4 regions of the Shinella zoogloeoides genome follow, and region 3 is predicted to be linked to each of the others. Evidence: predicted binding sites of a transcription regulator. Region 3 holds the regulator's gene; each other region holds the start of a gene.

Region 1 (5,906 bases), 1.1 Mb from region 3:
GACGCGGCACCCGTTCGCTCCCTCCACGCCGTCGGCTGAGCCGGGCGGCATCGAAAACCGAAAAGGCCGGGATCGCAGGATCCCGGCCTTTTTTGTTTGTCGCCTTTCGGGTGGTCCCGGCTTACATCGCGTTGATCGGGCCGATGCCGAAGAACAGCGTCTCGCCGGAGGAGTCGTCCACCCCGTCATTGTCCGTCACGACGAAGCCGTTGCCGGCGGCGTCGATGGCAAAGCCCTCGACCTTGTCGACGACGTAGCCGTTTCCGGCCTTCAGGTCGGGAATGAGGTCGCGGACCTCTTGCTTCTTCACGACCGGCAGCTCGGTGCCGAGCTTGGCCGGCTTCAGGTCGGCGAGCGCGACGCGGTAAAGCTTCTTCAGCTTGGCCGCCTGGCCGATCAGGTTGTCGCGCTCGATGATATAGGCATAGTCGCCGTTCACCGTGATCTCGGAGAGGCCGACCCAGCCGCTTTCCGTCTTTTCGAGCGGATAGCGCACCGCGCCCCATTCCTTGGACGACGGCTTGTAGGAGACGAGCTTCACGAAGCCCTTCTCGTCGTCGCCCCATTCGCGCTGCATGGCCATCCAGAGCACCATGTCGTCGCCTTCGCCGACGCTGGTGATGCCCTCGAAGCCGAAACGCTTCTCGCCGGCGCGCAGCTCGGCGGGGATGGCGATTTCCTTCTCGATCTCGCCCTTCTCGTTCACGTGGATGATGGCATGGGCGTAGAGCTTGTCGGCATCGCCCTCGTTGGCAAGCCAGAAGCCGCCCTCGCCGTCCGGCGTCAGGCCTTCGCTGTCGAGCTTCTGAGCGGCGGCGCCGTTGCGCGTGATGCGCAGCGCATCGACGATCTTCGCCGGCTTCTGCGTGGCGTCGATCGTGAAGATCGTCGGCTGCGAGGCGTAGAAGGAGTCGTTCACGGCATGGAGCATGCCCGGCTTGTCCTTGATAGGCGCAAGGCCGGACAGCGCGCCGAAGCCGATCAGTTCGCCGTCTTTCTCGGTGGAGACGATCTGCGGATACGTCGCCTCGCCTTCCGCGCGCTCGTAGATCATGACGTGCGAGCGTGCGCCGCCGTCCTCGACGAGGTCGCTTTCGTTGGCGGTCACGAAGAGGTTGCGGGCCGGAATGGCGACCGCGCCTTCCGGGCCGACGCCCGAGGGCAGAAGCTGGAGAAGTTCGGGCTCCGTGCCGGTGTCCTTGTAGACGCCGACGATGGAAGCGCGCTCGGCCAGCACGAAGAACAGGTTGTCGTCGCCGAATTTGGCGGCTTCCAGGCCTTCCGGCTCCACGCCCTTCTTGTTGCGCTTGTCCGGGTAGTGGCCGATCTTCGCGATTTCACGCTCGAAGCCGGCGCCGTTCTCGTGGAGAACCTTGCCTTCCTTGTCGAAGATGGTGAAGCCGCGGGCGCCGCCCTTCCAGTCGCCCTCGTTGGCGACGACGAGGCGGTTGTCGTCGAGCCACTTCACGGCGTCCGGCTCGCGGGCGACGTCCTTGACCTCGCCGGTGAACTTCAGCGCACCGTCTTTCTTGGTATCGACGCCCTCGAGGCTGACGGTGCCGGCGGAGAAGTGGCTCTTCACGGCGCCGGTCTTGCCGTCGACGATGACGATATGGTTGTTTTCCTGCAGCGTGAGGGCGATTTCGTCGAGGCCGTTGAAGGCAACGAATTCCGGCTCCGGGTCCTCGCCGGCAACCGCGGCAAGGCCGGTGAGCGTCACGCGCTTCAACGAGCCGCAATCGACGACGCCGTCCTTGAGCGACAGCAGGACGAGATCGCCGGCCGGCATCTGCGGGATGGCGCCGTCATTGACCTCTTCATCGCGCTCGTTCTCGATGGCGATCGCGGCGATCGTCTTGTCCTTGTTGAGGGCGATGGAATCCGGCTGGCCGCCGATATCGCAGGTCGCGTCGATAGCCTTCGAGGCGAGGTCGACCTGGGTGAGAACGCCCGACGGCTTCACGAAGCTCTCGCGGGTGTTGACCGCGACGAGCGCCTTGCCGGCCGCTATAGCGACGGAGGTCGGCTCGCCGTCGAAGGAGACGGAGCCGCCGGCCTTCGGGGCCTTCGCGTCGGTGATGTCGATGAAGCCGATCGCCTTGTTCGGGCTGTCGGAATAGACGAGCGTATTGCCGTCCTCGGAGGCGGCGATGATTTCGGACGAGGTCGGCATCGCCTTATCCACGCCCTCGGGCAGGTTGTCGGCTACGGCGAAGGATGAAATGCGATTGAATACGGGCTCGGCGCTGGCGGCGGGGGCCACCGATGCGGCGAGGACCGCCGCGAGCGCGGCGGTGAGCGAACGGGTCTTCATGAAAACCTCCGGAATCCGGTCAATAGGAACCGGGCGGTTCTGCGGCTTTCGTGTTACAGGCCGATGACAATGGCGTGTCATCCCGTCCCTTGCCCCGCAAATAAAAAGGGGTCCGGAAAACCGGACCCCTGCCCTGAACTTCAGGATTTGCGGCGGAGTGGATAACCGCTCTGCCCGCAGCGCCGCGCGCCACGGATGACGCACAGGAAGCGCTGCAGAACTTCAAGGCTGCCGCATGGTCTGAAGGATCATGCAGCCGCATCGGATCAGCCGTTGACGGCGTCCTTCAGGCCCTTGCCGGCCGAGAACTTCGGCACGTTGCGAGCCGGGATCTCGATCTCGGCGCCGGTCGAAAGGTTACGACCCTTCGAGGCTTCGCGGCGCGATACGGAGAAATTGCCGAAACCGACGAGACGAACGTCACCGCCGTTCTTGAGTTCGCCCTGGATCGTCTCGAAAACGGCGTCGACAGCAGATGCTGCGTCCGTCTTGGAGAGGCCGGACTTCTCAGCCACTGCGGATACGAGTTCATTCTTGTTCATGTTTCCACCCCTTTCTTACGGTTTGAAACGACTCTTACAAGTCGGGGGCAGAATACGCATCGCCCTTCTCCCCGCAAGAAAATTTCGTCGGAATCCCCTGAGAATCCGGGGTTTACACACTCTTTTCAACGAAAAAGACCGGCCCAGGGGCCGGTCCTTTGCTGTTTGACTTGAAAAAGCCGGGCGTAGCGCCCCGCGATAACGCTCAATGCGCGATTGCAGCGGCGCCGTCTTCAGCCGATTCGACCGCCGGAACCTTGGCCGCTTCGGCCGTACCGTCCCACTCGATCGGCTCGGGCGTGCGCAGCAGCGCATGGCTGATCACCTCGCCCATACGGGATACCGGAATGATCTCCATGCTGTTCTTCACATTGTCCGGAATGTCCGCCAGATCCTTGGCGTTCTCTTCCGGGATCAGCACCTTCTTGATGCCGCCGCGAAGCGCTGCAAGCAGCTTTTCCTTGAGGCCGCCGATCGGCAGTACCCGGCCGCGCAGCGTCACCTCGCCCGTCATCGCGATATCCTTCGAGACCGGAATGCCGGTCATGATGGAGACGATGGCGGTCGCCATGGCGATACCGGCCGACGGGCCATCCTTCGGCGTCGCGCCTTCCGGTACGTGCACGTGGATGTCTGTCTTGTCGAAGCGCGGGGGCTCGATGCCGAAATCGACGGCGCGCGAGCGGACATAGGAGGCCGCCGCCGAAATCGATTCCTTCATCACGTCCTTCAGGTTGCCGGTGACCGTCATGCGGCCCTTGCCACCCGGCAGGCTGACGCCTTCGATGGTGAGCAGTTCGCCGCCGACTTCCGTCCAGGCAAGGCCCGTGACGACGCCGACCTGGTCCTCGCGCTCGGCTTCGCCGTGGCGGAAGCGCGGAACGCCGAGGAAGTCGTGGATGTTCTCCGCGGTGACCTCGACCTTCTTCGACTTGCCCTTGATGATCTCGGTCACCGCCTTGCGGGCGAGCTTCATCAGTTCACGCTCGAAGTTTCTGACGCCCGCCTCGCGGGTGTACTGCTGGATGACCGCCATCAGAGCGCCGTCGGTGACCGAGAATTCCTTCGGCTGCAGCGCGTGGTCGCGGATCGCCTTGGGCAGCAGGTGCCTCTTGGCGATTTCCAGCTTTTCCTCTTCCGTGTAGCCGGCGATGCGGATCACTTCCATGCGGTCCATCAGGGGCGCGGGAATGTTCAGCGTGTTCGCCGTCGTCACGAACATGACGTTGGACAGGTCGTATTCGACTTCCAGGTAGTGGTCCATGAAGGTCGAGTTCTGTTCCGGATCCAGCACCTCCAGCAGGGCCGAGGACGGGTCGCCGCGGAAATCCATGCCCATCTTGTCGATCTCGTCGAGCAGGAAGAGCGGATTGGACTTCTTGGCCTTCTTCATCGACTGGATGACCTTGCCGGGCATCGAGCCGATATAGGTGCGGCGGTGACCGCGGATCTCGGCCTCGTCCCGCACGCCGCCGAGCGCCATGCGGATATATTCGCGGCCGGTCGCCTTGGCGATCGACTTGGCGAGCGAGGTCTTGCCGACGCCCGGAGGGCCGACGAGGCACAGGATCGGGCCTTTGATCTTGGTCGAGCGGGCCTGCACGGCGAGATATTCGACGATGCGCTCCTTGACCTTGTCGAGGCCGAAATGATCCTCGTCGAGGACCTTTTCCGCAGCGTTGAGGTCGGTCTTGATCTTCGACTTCTTGCCCCACGGAATGCCCGTCAGCCAGTCGAGATAGTTGCGCACGACGGTGGCTTCCGCCGACATCGGGCTCATCTGGCGCAGCTTCTTCAGTTCGGCATCCGCCTTCTCGCGGGCCTCCTTGGAGAGCTTGACCTTGGCGATCTTCTCTTCGAGTTCGGCCATCTCGTCGCGGCCGTCCTCGCCGTCGCCAAGTTCCTTCTGGATCGCCTTCATCTGTTCGTTGAGGTAGTACTCGCGCTGGGTCTTCTCCATCTGGCGCTTGACGCGCGAGCGGATGCGCTTTTCGACCTGCAGGACGGAAATCTCGCCTTCCATGAAGCCGAGCGCCTTTTCGAGGCGCAGCTTGACGCTAGTCGTCTCGAGCATTTCCTGCTTCTCGACGATCTTGATGGAGAGGTGCGAGGCGACCGTGTCGGCGAGCTTCGAGTAGTCCTCGATCTGGCTCGCAGCGCCGACGACCTCGGGCGAAATCTTCTTGTTGAGCTTGACGTAGTTCTCGAACTCGGAGACCACCGAGCGCGACAGCGCCTCGATCTCGACCGGGTCCTCTTCCGGCTCGGCCAGCACATGGGCCATCGCCTCGTAGAATTCCTCACGCTCCGTATAGCCGTCGATCTCGGCGCGCGCGCGGCCTTCGACCAGCACCTTGACGGTGCCGTCGGGCAGCTTCAGCAACTGGAGAACGTTGGCGACGGTGCCGATGCGATAGATGGCGTCGGTTTCCGGATCGTCGTCGGAAGCGTTGATCTGGGTGGCAAGCATGATCTGCTTGTCGGTGCCCATCACCTCTTCCAGCGCGCGGATCGACTTCTCGCGACCGACGAACAGCGGCACGATCATGTGCGGGAACACCACGATGTCGCGCAGGGGCAGGACCGGGAAGGCCGTGGAGTCGTGCGGCGCAGACGTCTTCTTCGTCATGTCATTTCCTTTCAAACGTCCCGTTTCCGGGAACCGGTCCAATCGGTGCTTGGGGACACCGGGCCGGCGATCTTTTCCATCCACAAGTGGCGTTCAGTTAACGCTTTTTCAAGCCCGACGACGGAGTGCCCCACCCCGTGCCGGACCAGACGAACCAACGGAAGGAAGTCTAGTCTTCCGCGCTGTCGCGGAACTTGCGGCCTTCCCCCGGCAATGCCGCCGGAGCTTACGCGAAACAGAATCGAAGTCTGCCATATTCGCCCGCCGCGTGCCGTTTCGCAACGGCTCATATAGAGGCGGATCGTCCCGCATCATGCTCCGTCCGGCCCGAGGCGGCCAGTCCCGAAATGTCACGAGTTGACCTGAAACGAAAAGACCCGCCAGCGGCGGGTCCTTCCTGAACCGGTTTGCAAGAGATCAA
Region 2 (5,906 bases), 700 kb from region 3:
AGGTCGTTGTCGCGCGTGTGGATGCCGACGATCATGCCCATATAGACCTTCTCGCCCGCATCGATGACCATCGGGCCGCGGTCTTCGAGGTTGAAGAGCGCGTAGGCGACAGCTTCGCCGGATTCGTTGGACAGCAGCACGCCGTTGACGCGCCCGCCGATCTCGCCCTTGTAGGGCTGGTAGTCGTGGAACAGGCGGTTCATGATCGCCGTGCCGCGCGTGTCGGTCAGAAGTTCCGACTGGTAGCCGATGAGGCCGCGGGTCGGCGCGAAGAAGACCAGGCGGACACGGTTGCCGCCCGACGGACGCAGTTCGACCATCTCGGCCTTGCGCTCGGACATCTTCTGCACCACGACGCCGGAATGCTCCTCGTCGACGTCGATGACGACTTCCTCGATCGGCTCGAGCATCTGGCCGGTCGCCTCGTCCTTGTGCATGACGACGCGCGGACGCGACACGGCAAGCTCGAAGCCTTCGCGGCGCATGGTCTCGATGAGGACGGCGAGCTGGAGTTCGCCGCGGCCCGAAACGAAGAACGAATCCTTGTCGCCGGACTCTTCGATCTTGAGCGCGACGTTGCCTTCGGCCTCCTTGAACAGGCGGTCACGGATGACGCGGCTCGTGACCTTGTCGCCCTCGGTGCCGGCGAGCGGCGAGTCGTTGACGATGAAGGACATGGTGACGGTCGGCGGGTCGATCGGCTGGGCCTTCATGGCTTCGGTGACCGAGGGATCGCAGAACGTGTCGGCGACGGTGCCCTTGGTCAGGCCCGCGATGGCGACGATGTCGCCGGCATGGGCTTCCTCGATCGCCGTGCGCTCGATGCCGCGGAAGGCGAGGATCTTCGAGATACGGCCGTTTTCGATGAGCTTGCCGTCCTGGCCGAGCACCTTGACCGTCTGGTTCGGCTTGATCGAGCCGGAATGGATGCGGCCGGTGATGATGCGGCCGAGGAAGGGATTGGCTTCGAGGATCGTGCCGATCATGCGGAACGGGCCTTCGGCGACCTTCGGCTCCGGCACGTGCTTGAGCACGAGGTCGAGCAGCGGCGCCATGCCTTCGTCCTTCGGACCTTCCGGGTTGACGTTCATCCAGCCGTTGCGGCCCGAACCGTAGAGGATCGGGAAGTCGAGCTGCTCGTCGGTGGCGTCGAGATTGGCGAACAGGTCGAAGACCTCGTTCAGCACTTCCTCGTGACGGCCGTCCGGACGGTCGATCTTGTTGATCGCGACGATCGGCTTGAGACCAACTTTGAGCGCCTTGCCGACGACGAACTTGGTCTGCGGCATGGGGCCTTCGGAACTGTCGACGAGAACGATCGCGCCGTCCACCATCGAGAGGATGCGCTCCACTTCGCCGCCGAAGTCGGCGTGGCCGGGCGTATCGACGATGTTGATGCGCGTGCCCTTCCATTCGACCGAGGTTGCCTTGGCGAGAATGGTGATGCCGCGTTCCTTTTCGATGTCGTTCGAGTCCATCACGCGTTCGGCGACGCGCTGGTTTTCACGGAACGAGCCGGACTGCTTCAGAAGTTCGTCGACGAGCGTGGTCTTGCCATGGTCGACGTGCGCGATGATCGCGATATTGCGGATGGACATAGGTCGTAATCTCTGAGGTTCGGGGCGCGCGAAACGAAAGGGCGCCGTCTTCAATGGCCGGGCTCTTACATGTTTTTCCGCAAATGCGAAAGAGGCGGGCCGCAACTCTGTTGCCCGCCGGGCGCGCGGCTCCGTTTCACGACGAGCGCACCGGCGGCAGGGTGATACGCCAGAGTTCCTGGTCTTCCCGATCCATCAGGCGCACCGTCATCTCCTCGCTCGCGCCGTGGATATCGACAAGGCCGAAGAACTGCAGACCGGCGGAGGGCGGCAGGTTGCTGTCGATGCCGCCCTTGGACGACTTGATGAAACGCACCTCCGGCCCGAAGGTCATGTCGAGCGGTTTCGGCCCGTAGGTGCCGGAATGCAGCGGCCCCGAGACGAATTCCCAGAATGGGTTGAATTCCTGGAACTTCGCCCGCGACGGATCGTAATGGTGAGCGGCGGTGTAATGCACGTCCGCCGTCAGCCAGACGACATTGTGGATGGCATTGTCGCGCATGAAGGCGAGGAGGTCGGCGATCTCGCGCTCGCGCGCCGCCGGCGGACCGTTGAGGCCATCCGCCACGCCCTCGTAGCCGAGGCTGTTGGCGTGATCGTCCCAGATGACGAGGCCGAGCGGCATGTCGCAGGCGATCACCTTCCAGACGGCGCGCGAGGCGGCAAGCTCCCGGCGCAGCCAGTCCGCCTGCCGCCAGCCGAACAGGCCGTTTTCCGTGCCGCCCCGGTTGGGGCTGCGATAGGAGCGCAGATCGACGAAGAACACGTCGAGCAGCGGCCCGTAGGCGACCTTGCGGAAGATGCGGCCGGGCTCGGTGGGAAAATAGCGGATCGGCGTCATCTCGTGGAAGGCGCGCCGCGCGCGAGCCTCGTAGACGCCGATATCCTTGTCCGGATAGCGCCGGTCGCCGGTCAGGTCGCTCGATTCCGACCAGTTGTTCAGCACCTCATGGTCGTCCCACTGGAAGAAAGTGGGGCACTGGCTGTTGAAGGAAAGCAAGTGATCGTCGAGCAGATTGTATTTCCACTGGCCTCGGAATTCGGTGAGCGTGCGCGCCACGCTGCGCTTCTCGTCGGTGACGATGCGGTTCTTCCAGACCCCGCCGTCACGCAGCTTGATCTCGTCCGGGATCGGCCCGTCCGCATAGACCGTGTCGCCCGAATGGATGAAGAAATCCGGCTCGTGGCGCAGCATGGTCGAATAGGTCTTCATGCCGACATCGTCGATGCCCCAGCCCTGCCCCGCCGTATCGCCCGACCAGACGAAACGCACCGAGCGGTTGCGCATCGGCGCGGTACGGAAGCGGCCGACGACAGGCTCGGAAACGAGATGGCTCGAATAGGGATCGCTTGCCGTGAACCGGTAGAAGATGTCCTGATCCGGCAGGAGACCCTGCAGCATCGCCTTGACCGTATTGTCCGAGCCGCTGATCGCCTTCTGCAACGGCAGGCGCACGGCATCGACGAAACTCTCGGTGGTCGAGTAGTCCAGCGTCACCTCCGCCGGCCTGTCGACGCGCGCCCAGACCATGCCGGAGGAGCAATCGACGTCGCCGGATTGCACGCCATGGGAAAAGACCGGACTGCCGTGACGCCGCGCATAGTAGGGCACCGCCAGCGCCGAGGACGTGGCAAGGGCACCCGCCCCCGCCGTCAGAAGGAACGAGCGCCGCGTCAGCGTCTCGGGAACGATAACCATGCCACCTCCGGCCCAGCCCGCGAATCGACGGGCCGACCATCGGTCTGCGGCATGTCAGTCCGGTAACGGGACGATGACGGTTCACCCAAGGTTTGATGACGGGAGGATGACGGCCGGACGACCGTCATCGGTTCTGCGGGAGAGCTGGCCTAAGCCGCCAGCCCCTTCTTCTCCAGCATCGCTTCCGGGCTCGGCAGCTTGCCGCGGAAAGCCTTGTAGGCGTCTTCCGGATCGACCGAGCCGCCGACGGCGTAGATATAGGACTTCAGCCGCGCGGCCATGGCCGGGTTGAAGGCGTCGCCCGTTTCCGTGAAGGCGGCGAAGGCGTCGGCATCCAGCACTTCCGACCACATGTAGGAATAGTAGCCGGCCGAATAGCCGTCGCCGGCAAAGACGTGCTGGAAGTGCGGCGTCGCGTGGCGCATGACGATGGAGGCCGGCAGGCCGATCTTCTGCAGCACCTCCGCCTGCACCGCCATCGGATCCTCGACCGCGCCGCGCGTATGAAACGCCATGTCGACCAGCGCGGAAGAGGTGAATTCCACCGTCGCGAAGCCCGAATTGAAGGTGCGGGCGGCGAGCACCTTGTCGAGCAGCGCCTGCGGCATCACTTCGCCCGTCCGGTAATGCACCGCATAGCGCGTCAGCACTTCCGGCACCGTCAGCCAGTGCTCGTAGAGCTGCGAGGGCAGCTCGACGAAGTCGCGCGACACGCCCGTGCCCGAGACGGACGGATAGGTGACGTCGGACAGCATGCCGTGCAGCGCATGGCCGAATTCGTGGAAGAGCGTGCGGGCGTCATCCAGCGACAGCAGTGCCGGCTTGCCTTCCGCCGGCTTGGCGAAGTTGCAGACATTGTAGATGATCGGCAGCTCCCCGACCTGACCGTTCTTCAGCGGCAGGCGGTGCTGGCTCTGGTAGGAGCTCATCCACGCGCCGGAGCGCTTCGACGAGCGCGCGAAATAATCGCCGATGAACATCGCGACGAGCTTGTCGTCACGGTCGCGGATCTCGAAGACCCGCACGTCCGGGTGATAGACCGGCACGTCCTTCTTCTCGACTGCGTGGACATCGAAGAGCCGTTCGGCGACGTCGAAGCAGGCATCGATGATCTTTTCGAGCTGGAAATAGGGCTTCAGCTCGGCCTCGGAGAAGTTGAACTTCTTCGACCGCAGCTTTTCGGCGTAGTAGCGCCAGTCCCAGGGCATGACCTCGTGGTTGCGGCCCTCTTCGGCAACGAGCGCGGCAAGCTCCGCCTCCTCCTCGCGCGCCCGCGCCACGGCCTTTTCCCATACCTGCATCAGGAGATCGTTCACCGCCTCCGGCGTCTTCGCCATGGTGTTATCGAGCTTCAGCGCGGCGAAGCTGTCATAACCGAGCAGCCCGGCCTTTTCCGCGCGCAGCGCCAGCGTGTCCCGGACAATGCCGCGATTGTCCGTGTCACCCGCATTCTCGCCGCGCGCCGCCCAGGCACGGAAAGCCTGTTCGCGCAGGTCCCGGCGGGCGGAGAAGGTCAGGAACGGCTCGATGATCGAGCGCGACAGGGTGACAGCATAGCGTCCGTCATGTCCGCGCTCGCGCGCGGCGGCCGCCATCGCGTCCTTCAGGAAGTCCGGCAGTCCGTCGAGCGCATCGCCTTCGTCGAGATAGAGCACCCAGTTCTTCTCGTCGGCGAGCACGTTCTGGCCGAATTTCGCGCCGAGCCCGGCCAGCGTCTCGTTGATCGCCGAAAGCCGGTCCTGCTCGGGTTTTTCGAGCTTTGCGCCCGACTTGACGAACCCCTTCCAGTGCCGCTCCAACACACGCGTCTGTTCCAGCGAAAGGTTCAGCGCCTCGCGGCCCTCCCAAAGCGTATCGATGCGCTGGAAGAGCGCGGCATTCGTGCCGATCTTCGAATAATGCCGCGACATTTTCGGTGCGACGTCGCGCTCCAGCGCCTGGATCGTGTCGTTCGTGTTGGCGCCGGCACGGCTCCAGAACAGCGCCGAGACGCGCGAAAGCTCGTCGCCCGCGATTTCCAGCGCGACGATCGTGTTCTCGAAGGTCGCGGGCTCGGGATTGTTCGCGATCGCGTCGATCTCCGCCTCGTGCGCCGCCAGCGCCGCATCGAAGCTCGCCGCAAAGGCCTCGTCCTTCACCAGATCGAACCGCGGCAGGCCGTTGAGGCCGGTCCATTCGATGAGGGCGGGATCGATGCGCGTTTCCGTCATGGGGTCTTCCTCTCTGGCAAATCACCGTGCGGCGAATATAGGAACGGTCGGGGTGTCTGGTACAGGCCATCGGCAGAAAATACGGGAACCGACGCCGCGCCGCCACGTTAGAGGCGTGCGGCACCTTGCCTCTTGACGCGGACGCAAACTTCGGTGAAAACACCGATGATCCGCGGCCTTTGACATCGGTTGCCGCGGTGAACCCTGGTGCCGGGCCCCTCTGGCGAGAGTTTTTACGGCGCTCTCGTGATGTCGGTACCGCCAGCAATTAGCCGGCGGATTCAAACGCACATGAACATCCTGACCATGCCTTACCCGCATGCCCGTCGTGGTATGCGCATTCTCAATTCCCGTATCTCCATGGCTTCCCGCATGGAGGCGCTGTCATGATCGGCAACG
Region 3 (5,906 bases):
GACCTCGGCGTGGCGGAGAACAACCGCAAGGTCTCCGACAAGCAGGTCGGCTGGATGAACCAGCTTGCCGAAAGCGGGGCGTTCGCCAAGCACTTCAACACGGGCCTCTTCACCAACGGTGCATCGAGCCGTCCGGAAGCCGCCGGCGTCGGCGTCGCCGCCATCGGCTCGCTCTACATGATGCTGATCGTGCTGGCGCTGTCGTTGCCGATCGGCGTCGCCGCCTCGATCTATCTCGAGGAATTCGCCCCGAAGAACCGCTTCACCGACCTCATCGAGGTGAACATCAACAACCTCGCCGCGGTGCCGTCGATCGTCTACGGTCTGCTCGGCCTTGCGGTCTTCGTCAACTTCGCCGGTTTCCCGCGCTCGGCAGCCCTCGTCGGTGGCCTGGTGCTGACGCTGATGACGCTGCCGACGATCATCATCGCGACCCGCGCGGCGCTGAAGGCCGTGCCCCCGTCGATCCGCTCGGCCGCGCTTGGCCTCGGTGCCTCGAAGATGCAGACCGTGTTCCATCACGTCCTGCCGCTCGCCATGCCCGGCATCCTCACCGGCACGATCATCGGCCTGGCGCATGCGCTCGGCGAGACCGCGCCGCTGCTCCTCATCGGCATGGTCGCCTTCGTCGCCGATATTCCATCGACGCCGCTTGAGCCCGCAACGGCACTGCCGGTGCAGATCTACATGTGGGCTAACGAGGCGGAACGCGCCTTCGTGGAGCGCACCTCGGGAGCGATCATCATCCTCCTCATCTTCCTCATCCTCATGAACGTGGGTGCAATCCTGTTGCGCCGCCGTTTTGAACGGCGCTGGTAGAAGGTTATAGACAGATGAACATCATGTCAGAAGCAGCAGTCGAGAAAGCGCTGGACAAGAAAATGAACGACATTTCCTACAAGATGATCGGCAAGGACGTCTCGGTCTACTACGGCGACAAGCGCGCACTCTACGACGTCAACCTGAACGTCCGCGAAAACACCGTGACGGCGCTGATCGGCCCGTCGGGCTGCGGCAAGTCCACCTTCCTGCGCACGCTGAACCGCATGAACGACACGATCGACGGCTGCCGCGTCACCGGCCGGATCACGCTCGACACGGACGACATCTACGATCCGTCGATCGACGTGGTGGAACTGCGCGCCCGCGTCGGCATGGTCTTCCAGAAGCCTAACCCCTTCCCGAAATCGATCTACGAGAATGTCGCCTACGGCCCGCGCATCCACGGCCTTGCCAAGGCGAAGGCCGACATGGACGCCATCGTCGAGCAGAGCCTGCAGAAGGCCGGCCTGTGGAACGAGGTGAAGGATCGCCTGCACGAAGGCGGCACCGGTCTTTCCGGCGGCCAGCAGCAGCGCCTGTGCATCGCCCGCGCCGTCGCCGTCAGCCCCGAGGTCATCCTGATGGACGAGCCGTGCTCGGCGCTCGATCCGATCGCGACCGCCAAGGTCGAGGAACTGATCCACGAGCTGCGCGCCAACTTCACCATCGTCATCGTGACGCACTCGATGCAGCAGGCGGCCCGCGTCTCGCAGCGCACCGCCATGTTCCACCTCGGCAATCTCGTCGAGGAGAACGACACGGACAAGATGTTCACCAACCCGGACGACCAGCGCACGCAGGATTACATCATGGGCCGCTTCGGCTGACGCAACCGTCGCCAAAACCCTGACCATCCGAGCGCATCAAGGATAAAGACATGTCATCGACCCATATCGTTTCGATCTATGACGAAGAACTGAAGTACCTCTCCCGCCGCATCTCCGAAATGGGCGGCACGGCCGAGCAGATGGTTTCGGATTCCGTCCGCGCGCTCGTCACCACCGATGCGGCGCTGGCCCAGAAGGTCATCTCGGAAGACGTCATCCTCGACAATGCCGAGCGCCAGATCAACGACAAGGCCATCGTCACCATCGCCAAGCGCCAGCCGATGGCGGCGGACCTGCGCGAGATCATGGGCGCCATCCGCATCGCCGCCGAGCTGGAGCGCGTCGGCGATCTCGGCAAGAACACCGCCAAGCGCGTCATCGCCGTGCAGAGCTCGGGCATGCCCCGCAAGCTCGCCCGCGGCCTGGAGCATCTTGCCGAACTTGCGCTGATGCAGCTCAAGGAAGTGCTCGACGTCTACGCCACCCGCTCGATCGAGAAGGCCAAGGCCATCCGCGAGCGCGACGACGAGATCGACGCGATCTACACCTCGCTGTTCCGCGAACTCCTCACTTACATGATGGAAGATCCGCGCAACATCACGCCCTGCACGCACCTCCTGTTCTGCGCCAAGAACATCGAGCGTATCGGCGACCATGCGACCAACATCGCGGAGACCATCTACTATATGGCGACCGGCTCGCAGCCGGAAGGCGAGCGCCCGAAGGACGACACCTCGACGTCCGTCGTTGCCGCCGACGTCTCCGAGTAAAGAGAGTAGGTTCGCTTTATGGTGCCGAGAATTGCCGTCGTGGAAGACGAGGAGGCGCTCAGCGTCCTCCTGCGCTACAACCTCGAGGCCGAAGGCTTCGAGGTCGATACGATCCTCTCCGGTGACGAGGCGGAGATGCGCCTGCAGGAGCGCATGCCGGACCTTTTGATCCTCGACTGGATGCTGCCCGGCGTTTCCGGCATCGAACTGTGCCGGCGCCTGCGCCAGCGGCCGGAAACGGAGCGCCTGCCGATCATCATGCTGACGGCGCGCGGCGAGGAGAGCGAGCGCGTGCGCGGCCTTGCCACCGGTGCGGACGACTATGTGGTAAAGCCCTTCTCGACGCCGGAACTCGTCGCCCGCGTCCGTGCCATGCTGCGAAGGGCCAAGCCCGAGGTCGTCTCGACGGTGCTGCGCTGCGGCGATATCGAACTCGACCGCGAGACGCACCGTGTCCACCGCCGCACCCGCGAGGTGCGCCTGGGGCCGACGGAGTTCCGCCTGCTGGAATTCCTGATGACCTCGCCCGGCCGTGTCTTCTCCCGCTCGCAGCTTCTCGACGGTGTCTGGGGCCACGACATCTATGTGGACGAGCGCACCGTCGACGTGCATGTCGGGCGCCTGCGCAAGGCGCTCAACTTCGCCAACATGCAGGACGTCATCCGCACCGTCCGCGGCGCCGGCTATTCGCTGGAAACCTGAGCCGCCGAAATTCCTCCCAAGGACGGGAATGGGCCCTTCGGGGCCCGTTTCGCGTTTTTGGGTCATCTCAACGGCAATAACGAAAACGGGCCCCGAAGGGCCCGCATCTCATTCCACGATCGCTGTTGTTACCGCATCCGCCGCCGCTCGGCGGAGGGCTGGTAGGCGAGGCGCTGGTGGTAGGTGCAGTAGGGCGAGTTGTCCGGGGACTCGTTGCCGCAGAAGTGGAAGTCGTCGTTCAGCGGGTCGCCGATCGGCCACTTGCAGGTGCGCTCGGTCAGTTCGGTCAGCTCCAGGCGGCGCGACATCGGCACGACCACCTTGTTGCCGTTGGCCGGAACCGGAAGCTGCTCGCTCTGCGTCTCGAAGTCGGTGTCCAGCTCTTCCTTGGGAAGGGCGCTGCCGGCAGGCCGGGCGACAGTGCGCGTCACGGCCGGGCGGGCTGCGAAATTCGACGGGCGCGGGGTTGCCGCGGCCGGGCGCTTCGGGCGTGACGCCGTCTGCGTGCCGCCGGCCTTGGCGCGGCCCGGCAGGTTCAGCCGGTGAACCTTGCCGATCACCGCGTTGCGGCTGACGCCGCCAAGCTGTGCAGCGATCTGGCTCGCGCTCAGGCCCTCGGCCCAGAGCTTCTTGAGTTTCTCGACCCGCTCGTCTGTCCAGTTCATGTTCTCGTCTCCGCTCGGCGCTCGCAATGCGGGAATCCCTCATCGCGTCCCGGACGGGTCCGGAACCTGAACGCCTTGACTCTTTTGGTGACTAGTTCCGCCGCATGCAGTCTAGTAATTGGTCTTTAACCTAGAGACAGGGGGACTCTGTGACAAGAGTCGCGGGAATCGGCGCGAATCGATTTCTAAGTTTTCCCCAACTTGCTGGTCTGGTGTGACTCGATAGAGACACCTTCCGCGCGTGCCGCGAATCCTCACCTTGCGGCAGGTTCAGCCATATTTCGGGATGCACTTTTGTTGACATGGAGGGGTGAAATGCCGATAGTGCGGCATGCCGCCGAAAGGCGGCTTTTGATTTTTCTGGTGTCCGGAAAAGTCAAGCACGGGACCCGTTTTTCCGCATCTCTTTTCGGAGGATACGCGCCATGGCCGATGCCGCGCCGCTCTATGAAACCTATATGCGTGCGCCGCTCCGGTTCACGCGCGGGGAGGGCGTCTGGCTGATCGCCGAAGATGGCGAGCGCTATCTCGATTTTGCCGCCGGCGTCGCCGTCAATTCGCTGGGCCATGCCCATCCCCATCTCGTCGCCGCGCTGAAGGACCAGGCCGACAAGGTCTGGCATCTGTCGAACCTCTATGAGGTCCCGGGCCAGGAAAGCCTCGGCCGCCGGCTGACGGAAGCGACCTTCGCGGACAAGGTGTTCTTCACCAATTCGGGCGCCGAGGCGCTGGAATGCGCGATCAAGACGGCGCGTCGCTATCATTTCGCCAAGGGCCATGCCGGCAAGTACCACATCATCACCTTCGACGGCGCCTTCCACGGCCGCACGATCGCCACCATCGCGGCCGGCGGGCAGGAAAAGTATATCGAGGGTTTCGGCCCCAAGGCGCCGGGCTTCCTCAAGGTCCCCTTCGGCGATATCGGCGCCGTCAAGGATGCGATCACCGAGGAAACGGCTGCGATCCTGATCGAGCCGGTGCAGGGCGAGGGCGGCATCCGCCCGGTGCCGAAGGAATTCATGCAGGAGCTGCGCCAGCTCTGCGACGAATACGGCCTGCTGCTCATCCTCGACGAGGTGCAGTCGGGCGTCGGCCGCACGGGCCGCCTCTTCGCCCATGAATGGGCCGGCGTCACGCCCGACATCATGGCCGTCGCCAAGGGCATCGGCGGCGGGTTCCCGCTTGGCGCCTGCCTTGCGACGAACGAGGCCGCCGCCGGCATGGTCGCCGGCACGCACGGCTCCACCTATGGCGGCAACCCGCTTGCCATGGCCGTCGGCAATGCCGTGCTCGACGTCGTCCTAGAAGAGGGTTTCCTCGAGCATGTGCGCGACGTCGCGCTCGTCTTCCGCCAGGGACTTGCCGCGCTGAAGGATCGTTTCCCCGAGGTCATCGAGGATGTGCGCGGCGAGGGCCTGCTGCTTGGCATCAAGGCAAAGGTACCGGTCGCCGACCTGCTGAAGGCAATCCGCGCGGAAAAGCTACTCGGCGTGCCGGCCGGCGACAACGTGCTGCGCATTATGCCGCCGCTGACCGTTACAGCGGAAGAAGCGCGAGAGGGGCTCGCCCGTATCGAGCGGGCAGCGGAAAAGCTGACGGCCGCCTCCAAGGCGGCATAGCAGGGACTGGGACAGACAGGACACATCATGGCCAAGCATTTTCTCGATCTTTCCGCCGTTTCGGAAAGCGATCTCCGCGTCATCATGGACGATGCGCATTCCCGCAAGGCCGCCAGCAAGGCCGGCACGGAAGCAAAGCCCCTCGCCGGCAAGATGCTTGCGATGATCTTCGAGAAGCCTTCCACCCGAACCCGCGTCTCCTTCGACGTCGGCATGCGCCAGCTCGGCGGCGAGACGCTGTTCCTGTCCGGCACGGAAATGCAGCTCGGCCGTGCCGAGACGATCGGCGACACGGCCAAGGTCCTGTCGCGTTATGTCGATGCCATCATGATCCGCACGACGGACCATGCCCGCCTGCTGGAACTGGCCGAGCATGCCACCGTGCCCGTCATCAACGCGCTGACGGACCTTACCCATCCCTGCCAGATCATGGCCGACATCATGACCTTCGAGGAGCATCGCGGCACCACCAAGGGCAAGACCTTCTCCTGGATGGGCGAC
Region 4 (5,906 bases), 1.4 Mb from region 3:
CAGCGCGCCGCCTATGACATGGAGAAGGCCGCAGACAAGATCCGCGCCGCCGGCCTGCCCTCCTCCCTCGCCGACCGCCTGCTGCGGGGACGCTAGATGATGAAGGCGCGGCTGAAACCCGGCGACGTGATCGACGGCTTTACAATCGAGGATATCGCCCACAATGGCGGCATGGCGCGCATCTGGCAGGTCAGCCGGCCGGATATCGATTTCCCGATCCTCATGAAGGTGCCGGTCATCGGCGAAGGCGACGACCCCGCGGCCATCGTAGGCTTCGAGATGGAGCAGATGATCCTGCCGCGGCTTTCCGGCCCGCATGTGCCGCGCTTCGTCGCCAACGGCGATTTCGCCACGCTCCCCTATATCGTCATGGAGCGCCTACCCGGCACCTCGCTCTATCCGCTGCTCGAGCGCCTGCCGCTGCCGCCGGAGGAGGTCGTCGCCATCGGCGCGAAGGTCGCCGTCGCGCTCGATTCGCTGCACCGCCAGCATGTCGTGCATCTCGACCTGAAACCCTCCAACGTGATGTTCCGCGAGAGCGGCGAGGCTGTGCTGATCGACTACGGCCTTGCCCGCCACGTCCACCTGCCGGACCTGATGGACGAGCAGTTCCGCCTGCCCTACGGCACCGCGCCCTACATGGCGCCCGAACAGGTGCTGGGCACGCGCAGCGATTTCCGCAGCGATCTCTTCGCGCTCGGCGTGATGCTGTATTTCTTCGCGACCGGCGAACGGCCCTTCGGCGATCCCCAGCGGCTGAAGGGCCTGAAACGCCGGCTCTGGCGCGATCCGCTGCCGCCGCGCGCCCGCAACGGCGCCATTCCGCCGGCCTTGCAGGAAGTCATCCTGCGCTGCCTGGAAGTGAACCCCGCCTGGCGCTATCCGAGCGCGGCCCAGCTCGCCCTCGACCTGCAGGACCTTCCCGCCGTCAAGCTGACGGCCCGGGCGGAGAAGATGAAGCGCGATCCGTTCGGCATGGTGCTGCGCCGCCGCTTCAATCCGGTGCCGATCGAGACCGTCAAGCCGCAGACGGCGGAGGCCCAGCTTGCCGATGCGCCGATCGTCGCCGTCGCGATCGATCTTGCCGCCAACACACCGGAACGCGCCGCGGCGATCCACAGGACGGTTATCCGCATCATCGAGAACACGCCGCAGGCCCGCATCGCCTGCATCAACGTCCTGAAGATCAACCGCATCGCCATCGACACATCGCTGGACGAGGAAGGCCGCAACAAGCATGTGATGCGGCTCGTGGAGCTGCGCAACTGGTCGACGGGCCTGCCGGCGCCCGGCGGCGGCATCACCTTCCATGTGCTGGAGGCCGTCTCGCCCGCCGACGCCATCCTCGACTATGCACGCGAGAATCATGTCGACCATATCGTGATGGGCGCCCGCGCCGAATCGGCCATGCGCTCCATGCTCGGCAGCGTCTCCGGCGAGGTGGCCGCGCACGCGCCCTGCACCGTCACCGTCGTGCGCAATCGCCAGCGCCCGCAATAGCTTACGAGCGAAAGCGCTTGCGATACTCACCCGGCGTCAGGCCGACGATGCGGGCGAAAACCTTCCGGAAGGCGCCGGGGTCGTTATAGCCGACATCCACCGCCACCAGATTGACCGAGCGCGTGGTGAACTGCAACAGCTCCTGCGCCTTGGCCACCCGCAGCCGCTGGCAGTAATCCGTCGTCGTCAGCCCCGTTGCCTTGCGGAACCGCCGCAGGAACGTGCGCTCCTCCAGCCCCGCCTGCGCGGCGAGGACATCGAGGCCGATCTCCTTCGCCTCGCTCGCCTGCAGGAAATGCTGCACCTTCAGGATGGCGGCATCGCCATGCAGCAGGCGCGGCGAAAAGGTGCTGTAGTAGCGCTGTTCTCGCCCTGGCGGATCGATGACGAACTGCCGGGCGATCTCCAGCATGATCGTCGGGCCGAGGAAGCGGTCGATCAGTTTGAGCCCGAGATCCACCCAGGCCATCACGCCGCCGGCCGTGACGATATCGCCGTCATCGCTGAGCAGCCGGTCCGTATCGACCCGCACATCGGGAAAGCGCACCTCGAAGGTCTCGGCGATCACCCAGTTGGTGGTGATGGTGCGCCCCGTCAGCAGCCCCGTCTCGCCGAGCAGGAAGGCGCCGGCGCAGATCGAGGCGAGCTGGATGCCGCCGGCATGGCACTGCCGCAGCCACGCGGCAAAGGGCGCCGCGTCCGCCCGCGCGATCGGATCGCCGAGCGCCGGCGGCAGCACGAGCACGCAGGGCCGCGGCGCTTCGCCTGGCGCATTGCTCGCGTCGGTGCGCACCGGCTTACCGTCTTCAAGCCGCCAGTGGCTGACAAGCAATGTCGACCCCGTCCGCCCCTTCCGGCCGGCCAGCTCTGTCGCCGCATTGAACAGGTCAGTCATGCCGAGAACGGCGGCCATCTGGACACCGGGATAGAGCACCAGTCCGATTTCGGCAGCGCGGGCCATGTCACTTTCACCCTTGATTATGTCGGTATCGCCAATGGCCAGACATGGCAGGCGGAGGGCACTATGTCCACATCATCAATCGTGAAGCGGAAGGAACCCTCATGAGCAAACGCGCCATCATCATCGTCGACCTGCAGAAGGACTATCTCGCCACCGGCAGCTTCGCGCTGACCGGCATCGACGCCGCCACCGCCAATGCGGCGCGGGTCGTGGAAGCCGCACGCGGCAAAGGCGACCGGATCGTGCATGTCCATCACATCGCGAAGGAGGCCGATTCGCCGCTCTTCGCGCCCAATACGGATGGCATCGAGCCCATTCCCGCCATCGCGCCGCAGGCGGGCGATGCGGTCGTCGTCAAGAATTACCCCAATTCCTTCCGCGACACGGTGCTGCAAGAGACCCTCAAGGCAGGCGGTATCGAGGACGTGGTCGTCGTCGGCGCTATGAGCGACGTCTGCATCGATGCGACGGCCCGCGCCGCCGCCGATCTCGGCTACAACCTCACCGTAGTGCACGACGCCTGCGCGACGCGCGACAAGGCCTTCGGTGATTCGGTCGTGCCGGCCGCGCAGGTCCACGCCACGATCATGTCGGCGCTCGAATTCGGCTACGGCAAGGTCACGACGACTGCGGAATTCCTGTCGTAATTCGCGCAAAACACCTCGTCTCCGCCCCATGGCGGAGACGATCGGCCCCTTGCGAATGTCGCGTCATTCCCCTGTCATGTGACGATGATGTCTCTTCCCGCGTGAATGCACCCGGCAGCCGCCCCGCATGGCCGGCGCCCATCGGAGTACGCGTGAATGGACATGGCTCAGGCCCTCGCCCTTGCCTCGGGCGCTCTTGTCGCGACCAACCTCGCCAGCATCCTCATCGCCGGCAGGCGGCTGAAAGCGACCGATGCGCCGCCGCGAGACATCCGCAAGAAGCCGCCCGTCTCTATCGTCGTCCCCGTTCGCGGCATCGAAAACTTTTCCGCTGAGACGCTGGATCGCGCCTTCCGCCTCACCTGGCCGAGCTACGAACTGCTCTTCTGCGTCGCCCACGGCAGCGATCCGATCATTCCGGAAATAGAGAAGACGGCGGCCGCCCATCCGCATGTCGCATCGCGCATCCTTGTCGGCGACGACCGCATCAGCGCCAATCCCAAACTCAACAACTGCGTCAAGGGCTGGCAGGCCGCCCGGCACGACTGGGTGATCCTTGCCGATTCCAACGTGCTGATGCCGCCTGATTACATCCAGCACCTGATGGCCGGCTGGCGGGACAATTCCGGCGTCGTCTGCTCGACGCCGCTCGGCTCCCGGCCGGATGGCTTCTGGGCCGAGGTGGAATGCATGTTCCTCAACACCCAGCAGGCGCGCTGGCAATATGCCGGCGAGGCGCTCGGCCTCGGTTTCGCGCAAGGCAAGAGCATGCTCTGGTACAAGCCCATGCTGGACGCGAACGGCGGCATCCAGGCGCTGAACGCGGAAATCGCCGAGGATGCGGCCTCGACAAAGCTCGTCAACCGGCTCGGCCTTCAGGTCCATCTCGTCTCCTCGCCCTTCGAGCAGCCGCTCGGTCGCCGCACCGGACAGGAGATCTGGTCGCGCCAGTGCCGCTGGTCGCGCCTGCGCCGCGTCACCTTCCCCTGCTTCTTCGCGCCTGAAATCCTGCTCGGCATCCTGCCGCCGCTGCTTTTGGCCGTCACTGCGGCCCTCCTCGGCGACACGGCGCTCGCCCCCGTCATCCTGCTGGTTCTTGCCGCCGTCTACCTGCCGGAAATCGGCCTCGCCTTCGCCAAGGGCTGGCGCCTCTCCCTCTTTTCTGTTCCGGCGATGCTCGTCCGCGACATCATGATGCCCGCCATTTGGCTGCGCGCCTGGCTCGGCGGCACGATCGACTGGCGCGGCAACACGATGACAATCGGCACCACGGCCTGCGAACTGAAGGAAGCGCCGGCCGGCCCTTGAGCCGAGCCAGCGATTACGGGCGAATGGTGATCGGCGTACCGTCGGGCACCGTCGCCCATATCTCGCGCATCTGCGCATCGGTGACGGCGATGCATCCGTCGGTCCAGTCCCAGAGATGATGCACCGGCGCGAGCCAGCCCCAGCCATTGGCAAGGCCGTGGATCATGATATTGCCGCCGGGAGCGTAGCCGGCGGCATCCGCGGCCTGCTTGTCCTTCGCATCCGGGTAGGAAATATGCAGGCTCAGATGCGCCAACGATCGCGGATTGCGCCAGTCGATGACATACGTTCCTTCCGGCGTCCTCTGGTCGCCTTCCCGCCGCTTGTGCCCGCCGTCGCCATCGCGCCCCAGCGAGATGCGATACGTGTTCAGGACCTTACCGTCCCGCAGAAGGGTCATTTGCCGCTTCGCTTTTTCAACCGTGATCCGATCCGCCCGCTGGTCAGCGGCACGCATCTGCGGCGGCTCGCCCGAGCCGATGCGGGCCATGACCTTGGTGTAGGCAAACAGGGCGGCGACCAGCAGGAGGGTGATGAACAGGATCTTCTTGAGCATATATTCTCGCGGCATTCTTTATCTGCGACGATCGGGCCGAATCGCCATCGCCCGGAAAGACAGTTTCCCTGTAACAACATCCAGAAAGAGGCCATTTGCTGTTGCGACGTCAAGCGGATGCGTGTATCTCCCCATCGCCGGGACGGACGGAGTGTAGCGCAGTCTGGTAGCGCATCTGGTTTGGGACCAGAGGGTCGGGAGTTCGAATCTCTCCACTCCGACCACGTCCGGCGGGCGTTTCGATGCCAAATGCTCTTCCGGTCATTTCCCCTTTACGGAATTCGGGTTATGCATTCTCGAACGCGCGCCGGCGGAACGGTGCGCCTTTATGCGAGAATTCTGGAGCCGCTTCGATGACCGCGAAGATCTATCGTCCCGCCAAGACAGCCATGCAGTCCGGCAAGGCCAAGACTCATCTATGGGTTCTGGAGTTCGATGCCGAAAAACCGCGGACGATCGACCCGATCATGGGCTATACGAGCTCCGGCGACATGTTCCAGCAGGTGAAGCTGACCTTCGAGACCAGCGAGGAGGCGATTGCCTATGCCGAGCGCAAGGGCATCGAATACCGCCTGATCGAGCCGAAGGAAGCGACCCGCAAGCGCGTCGCCTATCCGGACAACTTCCGCTTCAACCGCATGCAGCCCTGGACCCACTGAGGTCCCATCGGCCCCTTAGCTCAGCTGGATAGAGCATCTGCCTTCTAAGCAGAATGTCGCAGGTTCGAGCCCTGCAGGGGTCGCCATATTCGCCCGCAGATCGTCCGCATTCTCTTTGATTGCTGACAGAAACTGGCCGCCGGCCTTCTACTGCGCCTTGCGCAGGGACTGAATCAGCTCGTTCTCGACGCGGTTGCCGGTGCGGATGCCGAGGCGTTTCACGGTGCCGCCGTTCAGTTCCAGCACGTAGTCGATCGGCCCTTTCGAATCGATGA

The links. Region 3 encodes PhoB, which activates phosphate uptake and scavenging genes when phosphate is short. Its sites were predicted from a motif close to TGTCATNNANCTGTCAT; they were not measured.
Region 1: Q9316_RS06960 (esterase-like activity of phytase family protein) is a predicted target of PhoB. The motif match lies at 2,367-2,383, and genes of this name have one in related genera.
Region 2: Q9316_RS17635 (alkaline phosphatase D family protein) is a predicted target of PhoB. The motif match lies at 3,393-3,409, and genes of this name have one in related genera.
Region 4: Q9316_RS08300 (ceramide glucosyltransferase) is a predicted target of PhoB. The motif match lies at 3,170-3,186, and genes of this name have one in related genera.

The regions. Positions count from the first base shown of each region.
Region 1 is NZ_CP132311.1:1,207,145-1,213,050, reverse strand. It holds gene Q9316_RS06965 (MarR family winged helix-turn-helix transcriptional regulator) at 1-39, shown strand, start outside; gene Q9316_RS06960 (esterase-like activity of phytase family protein) at 122-2,314, opposite strand; gene hupB (DNA-binding protein HupB) at 2,581-2,856, opposite strand; gene lon (endopeptidase La) at 3,062-5,485, opposite strand; gene clpX (ATP-dependent Clp protease ATP-binding subunit ClpX) at 5,903-5,906, opposite strand, start outside.
Region 2 is NZ_CP132311.1:3,370,489-3,376,394, forward strand. It holds gene typA (translational GTPase TypA) at 1-1,598, opposite strand, end outside; gene Q9316_RS17635 (alkaline phosphatase D family protein) at 1,735-3,297, opposite strand; gene Q9316_RS17640 (M3 family metallopeptidase) at 3,447-5,507, opposite strand; gene Q9316_RS17645 (DUF475 domain-containing protein) at 5,894-5,906, shown strand, end outside.
Region 3 is NZ_CP132311.1:102,301-108,206, forward strand. It holds gene pstA (phosphate ABC transporter permease PstA) at 1-819, shown strand, start outside; gene pstB (phosphate ABC transporter ATP-binding protein PstB) at 834-1,649, shown strand; gene phoU (phosphate signaling complex protein PhoU) at 1,700-2,419, shown strand; gene phoB (phosphate regulon transcriptional regulator PhoB) at 2,438-3,121, shown strand; gene Q9316_RS01410 (GcrA family cell cycle regulator) at 3,250-3,786, opposite strand; gene Q9316_RS01415 (aspartate aminotransferase family protein) at 4,212-5,405, shown strand; gene argF (ornithine carbamoyltransferase) at 5,433-5,906, shown strand, end outside.
Region 4 is NZ_CP132311.1:1,461,705-1,467,610, reverse strand. It holds gene Q9316_RS08320 (metallophosphoesterase family protein) at 1-96, shown strand, start outside; gene Q9316_RS08315 (bifunctional serine/threonine-protein kinase/universal stress protein) at 97-1,500, shown strand; gene Q9316_RS08310 (GlxA family transcriptional regulator) at 1,502-2,461, opposite strand; gene Q9316_RS08305 (cysteine hydrolase family protein) at 2,563-3,108, shown strand; gene Q9316_RS08300 (ceramide glucosyltransferase) at 3,265-4,416, shown strand; gene Q9316_RS08295 (L,D-transpeptidase family protein) at 4,430-4,972, opposite strand; tRNA gene Q9316_RS08290 (tRNA-Pro) at 5,120-5,196, shown strand; gene Q9316_RS08285 (ETC complex I subunit) at 5,326-5,631, shown strand; tRNA gene Q9316_RS08280 (tRNA-Arg) at 5,641-5,717, shown strand; gene Q9316_RS08275 (DUF192 domain-containing protein) at 5,779-5,906, opposite strand, start outside.